Regions from separate parts of the Franconibacter daqui genome, predicted to be linked through region 1. Evidence: predicted binding sites of a transcription regulator. Region 1 holds the regulator's gene; the other holds the start of a gene.

Region 1 (3,107 bases):
CACCTTCTGGGCGCGGTGAATGTGGCCGAGCGCGATGTAATCCGCCGCCGGGAAGAGGTGAGCGGGAAAAGCGTCCAGCGTGCCGATGTAGATATCGCGTACCGCGTCGCTTTTGGTCACGCCCACCGTGGTGAGGTGGCCGGTGGCGATGATGGGCAGCGCTTGTTCGCCGCGCAGGGCGCAGGCGGCGTTGTAGCACTGTTCGTAATGCTGCGTGATAGCCTCCAGCAACTGCTGCTGTTTTTCACTGCCGGACTGGCCGCCGCGGCTGCGCAGGATATCGCGCGGGCGCAGAAACGGAATAGGGCAGAGCACCGCGCCGGGCGCGCCGTCGCGACGGTTAAGGATAATCGCCTGGCTTGCCGGATCCTGCTGGGCGCTGGCGATAACGCGGGTGTTCAGGCAGGCGAGCAGCTCGCGGGATTCATTTAACGTCGCCACCGAGTCATGGTTGCCCGCCAGCACAATTAGCTGACACTGCGTGGCCTGCAGCTTCACCACGAAGCGGTTATAAAGCTCGCGCGCGTAGCTTGGCGGCGAGCCGGTGTCGAAAATATCCCCCGCCACGATGATGGCGTCTGCCTGATGTTCCACCGCGGCCTCCAGCAGCCAGTCGAGAAAGGCCTGATGCTCGGCGGCGCGGCTTTTGGTATAAAAATTCTGACCAAGATGCCAGTCGGAAGTGTGGAGGATGCGCATAGATTTCCCTGTGGCGAAAAAGCAAGAGGGTGATTATAAACAAGCAGGCGGGCTGGTGTCCTGAACGGCTTGCCGGACGGGTGTCATAAATGCCGCTGAGGGAGTCATCAGACGGTCATCTTTTCATAAATCTGTCATAAATCTGACGCATAATGGCGCCGCATTGGATAATGTTGACTTTATATTACAGGGCTAATTATGGCGAGACGTATTCTGGTCGTAGAAGATGAAGCACCGATTCGTGAAATGGTCTGTTTTGTGCTCGAGCAAAACGGCTTCCAGCCCGTTGAAGCTGAAGATTATGACAGTGCGGTAAACCAGCTCAACGAACCCTGGCCCGATCTGGTCCTGCTCGACTGGATGCTGCCCGGCGGTTCGGGCATTCAGTTTATTAAGCACCTCAAGCGCGAAGCGATGACCCGCGATATCCCGGTGATGATGCTGACCGCGCGCGGTGAAGAAGAGGACCGCGTACGCGGGCTGGAGACCGGCGCGGACGATTACATCACCAAGCCGTTCTCGCCAAAAGAGCTGGTGGCGCGCATCAAAGCCGTTATGCGCCGCATCTCGCCTATGGCGGTGGAAGAGGTTATCGAGATGCAGGGCCTGAGCCTGGACCCGACCTCTCACCGCGTCATGACCGGCGAAAATCCGCTGGACATGGGGCCGACCGAATTTAAGCTTTTACACTTCTTTATGACGCACCCGGAGCGTGTTTACAGCCGTGAGCAACTGCTGAACCATGTCTGGGGTACCAATGTGTATGTCGAAGATCGTACGGTGGATGTGCATATCCGCCGCCTGCGCAAGGCGCTGGAGCACAGCGGGCATGACAGAATGGTGCAGACGGTGCGCGGTACGGGGTATCGTTTCTCAACCCGTTTTTAACTCATAACCTGGAGTGTGACCGTGCTCGAACGGCTGTCATGGAAAAGGCTGGCTCTGGAGCTGGTGTTGTGTTGTCTCCCGGCGCTGATCCTCGGGGCGTTTTTCGGCTATCTGGCTTGGTTTTTACTGGCGGCGGTGACCGGGCTGCTTATCTGGCATTACTGGAACCTGCTGCGTCTCTCCTGGTGGTTATGGGTCGATCGCAGCATGACGCCGCCGCCGGGAAGAGGAAGCTGGGAGCCGCTGCTGTACGGGCTGCACCAGATGCAGTTGCGCAATAAAAAGCGCCGCCGGGAGCTTGGCAATCTTATCAAGCGCTTTCGCAGCGGCGCCGAATCGCTGCCCGATGCGGTGATCCTGACCACTGAAGAGGGCACTATCTTCTGGTGCAACGGTCTGGCGCAGCAGCTCCTTAACCTGCGCTGGCCGGACGACAACGGCCAGAATATCCTCAACCTGCTGCGCTACCCGGAGTTCACCCGCTACCTGCGCGAAAAAAACTTCACCCGCCCGCTTAATCTGGTGCTGAACAACGGCCGTCATCTTGAGTTTCGCGTTATGCCCTACAGCGAACAGCAGTGGCTGATGGTGGCGCGCGACGTGACGCAGATGCACCAGCTCGAAGGCGCGCGGCGTAACTTCTTCGCTAACGTCAGCCATGAATTGCGTACGCCGTTGACGGTATTGCAGGGCTACCTGGAGATGATGCAGGAGCAGACGCTGGAAGGGCCGCTGCGGGACAAAGCGCTGCATACCATGCGCGAGCAAACGTCCCGTATGGAAGGGCTGGTGAAACAGCTGCTGACGCTGTCGAAAATTGAAGCGTCGCCCGCGCTGCAGTTGAATGAAAAAGTCGACGTGCCGATGATGCTGCGCGTGGTGGAGCGCGAGGCGGCAACCCTCAGCCAGCAGCGCCATACGCTGACTTTTGATGTTGACGCCACGCTTAAGGTGCTGGGCAATGAAGAACAGCTGCGCAGCGCGATGTCTAACCTGGTCTATAACGCCGTGAACCATACGCCGGAAGGCACGCATATTACCGTGCGCTGGCAGCGTGCGCCGCACGGCGCGCTGTTTAGCGTGGAGGATGACGGGCCGGGCATTGCGGCGGAGCATATTCCGCGTCTGACGGAGCGTTTCTACCGCGTGGATAAGGCCCGTTCACGCCAGACGGGCGGCAGCGGCCTTGGGCTTGCGATAGTCAAGCACGCCATCAGCCACCACGACGCGCGGCTTGAAATCGACAGCGCGCCCGGCAAAGGCGCCCGTTTTTCCTTTCTGTTGCCCGAACGGCTGATTGCCAAAGAGAAAGCGCTCGCCGAGTAATTCCCTTCATGGTGTAAACGCTGCTTGCCAAAGGCCAGTCTGACTGGCCTTTTTTTCTTCTATTACGTTTTCTTATGCCGCACTTACTCTGTTGATTATTTTTTGTTCGCACGAAAAGGTGGTGCTATTTTTATATCTTAGCGTTTCCCACTATGTCTGATGGTCCATGCAGAATAATAGTCTGGTTTTGCGAT
Region 2 (3,107 bases), on a different contig from region 1:
CACAGCATCTCGCTTTGCAACATAGCCATACTGCTTCAACACCCCGAGCACCTTCGCCGCGATATCTTTCCCTTCCTGATGGTGAAACCAAGGGGCTTTAATCTCCGGATAGATGCCGATGCGCTTGCCGGTTGCGTGGTTCAGCCCCTGAACGAACTCAATTTCCTCTTCAAAGGTGTGCACGCGGAAATCTGATTTGCCCATCGGAAAACGGCCCGGGAAGGTCTGCACCTTTTTGCCGTTTTCGAGATCAAACCCCTCGGTGAATTTCAGGGATTTGATCTCCGCGAGCGTAAAGTCGATGGCGTAATAGCGCCCGTCTTTACGCGCCCGGTCGGGAAACCGTTCCGCCACGTCGGTGACGCGATCCAGGTAGTGGTCATGCAGCACCACCAGCTGGTCATCCTTTGTCATCACCAGATCCTGCTCAAGGAAATCCGCCCCCTGGGCATAGGCCATCGCTTTAGCCGGCAATGTATGCTCCGGCAGGTAGCCGCTCGCGCCGCGGTGCGCAATCACGATTTTATCGATCGCCGCCGCGCTCCCCGCCACGGCGCAAAGCGCCAGCGTCATAAGCGTTGTTTTAAGCTTCATCTGTGCTCCTTAAGCGCGTTTTTCCTGCAATTCCTGATGGCGTTTACGCTCGCCTATCATGACAACCACCAGCAACAGTACGGCGAGAATGCTGCCGCCCACCATCACCATAAAGCCGCCATCCCAGCCGAAGAAATCAACGGTGTAACCGACAATCGCGCTCGCCGCCACCGAACCGCCGAGGTAGCCGAAGAGGCCGGTAAAGCCCGCCGCCGTACCCGCCGCTTTTTTCGGCGCCAGCTCCAGCGCATGCAGGCCAATCAACATTACCGGGCCGTAAATCAGGAAGCCGATGATTATCATGCAGGCCATATCCACGTTCGGGTTGCCCGGCGGGTTCATCCAGTAAACGACAGTCGCGATAGTAACCAGCGTCATAAAGAAGACGCCGGTCGCGCCACGGTTGCCTTTAAAGACTTTATCGGACATCCAGCCGCAGAGCAGCGTCCCCGGGATCCCGGCATATTCATACAGGAAATAGGCCCAGGAAGATTTATCCAGCGCGAAGTGCTTCACCTCTTTCAGGTAAGTCGGCGACCAGTCGAGGATGCCGTAGCGCAGCAGGTAGACAAACACGTTTGCGATAGCGATATACCACAGCAGCTTGTTCGGCAGCACGTATTGCATGAAGATCTGCTTCGCTGTCAGCTCCTGCTCATCTTTTTCGCTGTAGTCGTCCGGGTAGTCGTTTTTGTACTCTTCAATCGGCGGCAGACCGCAGGATTGCGGCGTGTCGCGCATTAAGGCGAAGGCGATAATGGCGACCAAAATAGCGCCGAAAGCAGGCATATAGAGCGCCGCATGCCAGTCGTTAAACCAGGCCATGCCGAGCAGGAACAGCAGCGGCGGAATGCCGCCGCCCACGTTATGGGCGCAGTTCCAGACCGAAACAATACCGCCGCGCTCCTTCTGCGACCACCAGTGCACCATGGTGCGCCCGCACGGCGGCCACCCCATTCCCTGGAACCAGCCGCAAAGAAACAGCAGCACAAACATCACCATGATGCTGGAGGTCGCCCAGGGCACGAAACCCATAAACAACATCACCGCCGCCGCCAGAATAAGCCCGGCCGGCAGGAAAACGCGCGGGTTTGAACGGTCCGAGACCGAACCCATGATGAACTTCGAAAAACCATAAGCAATGGAAATACCGGAAAGCGCAAACCCGAGGTCGCCGCGGGAAAAACCCTGCTCCACCAGATAAGGCATGGCAAGCGCGAAGTTTTTGCGCACCAGATAGTAGGCTGCGTAGCCAAAGAAAATTCCCATGAAGATCTGCCAGCGCAGGCGGCGATAAACGGGATCGACACGATCCGCGGGAAGCCGCGCCTGATGGGCGGCAGGTCTGAAAATACTTAGCATTACATTCTCCTGGCAGGTATTGATCTGCGGACACGAAGTCATTTGCGCCGCTTATGTTTGTTTTCGCGCAGGAGAATACGGGAGCTTTGTCATAATTGCTGTGAAACATCGCACATATTGTTACAGTTTTATGACAAACGAAGATTTTTTGCCTTTTTTATGTTCTTTTGTTTTCGCTTGATGGTCGAATACGCTCGCTAACCAACATAAAAATTTAGGTTTGTGATTCTGATCGGCAAAAAATGAAAAGCACTGTAATGCGTGAGCGCATGCTGAGGGGCGGAGAATAAAGCAATGTCACGCAGCAGGCTTCCGCCCGCTGCGTTTTGCAAGGGTAAGCCGCAGGCGTTACTGACTGAAGGCTTCCACCACCTGCACCCAGCCGTGCTCTGAAGTAACAGGTGCGTCGTTGAGCCAGCGGCGCAGCATGTTCAGCGCCATCATGGCGCAGACTTCCTGACGAGTGCGCAGCTCATGGCGGTTAGCGCTGAATTTGAGGCGCACCGCGTGCAGTCCGACCGGCGTGCACAGCACAATATTTAATTGCTCGTCGCGCATGGCGCCCACCACCAGCGTCAGCTCGCTGCCCGCCTTCTGCACCAGCGCCGCAGCCCGCTGTGCGGCTTCCTGCAGCGTTTCATCGCGGTCCGTCAACACCTCGCTATCCAGCAGCGGCGCGCCCGCAGAACGCAGTTGCAGCGCCAGCAGCCCGGCGGTGAACTGTTCGCTGAGCGACAGACGCAGCGGTTTTTCCTGCAAGCGGCGGGCAAGCTGGGCTGGCAGCCCTTCCGTTCCTTCGAAAATCAGACTTTCTCCCGCCACCTCGCGAACCTTCGGCCACACCGCTTCCATCGCCTCGCGCGCCTTCGCAGGGCCGGTCAGTTTCAGTTCGATAATCGGCATGGAGGAGCGGTAGCCCATCACCACACCCGGCGGCAGCGTAAGCGAGTCAAGGCTCTGCGCGAGATCGCTTTCCGAGCGCCCAAAGGTCGTGAGACGCAGACAAACCGGCGGTTCGACCTCCGGGAAGCGCTGACGCAGGCGCGGCACTATCTGCTGCTGCACCATCTGGCGAAACTCCGAAGGCACCCCAGGCGTGAAGAAAATGACCGCGCGGTTAAGCGTCATGGCGAAACCGCAGGCGGTACCGA

The links. Region 1 encodes PhoB, which activates phosphate uptake and scavenging genes when phosphate is short. Its sites were predicted from a motif close to CTGTCATAAAACTGNCNNAT; they were not measured.
Region 2: the regulator PhoB is predicted to act here: its motif matches at 2,074-2,093, upstream of glpT (glycerol-3-phosphate transporter).

What each region holds. Positions count from the first base shown of each region.
Region 1 is NZ_BMKJ01000001.1:182,376-185,482, forward strand. It holds gene sbcD (exonuclease subunit SbcD) at 1-699, opposite strand, end outside; gene phoB (phosphate response regulator transcription factor PhoB) at 898-1,587, shown strand; gene phoR (phosphate regulon sensor histidine kinase PhoR) at 1,609-2,913, shown strand.
Region 2 is NZ_BMKJ01000005.1:308,274-311,380, reverse strand. It holds gene glpQ (glycerophosphodiester phosphodiesterase) at 1-594, opposite strand, end outside; gene glpT (glycerol-3-phosphate transporter) at 604-1,956, opposite strand; gene IEX01_RS17120 (nicotinamide mononucleotide deamidase-related protein YfaY) at 2,305-3,107, opposite strand, start outside.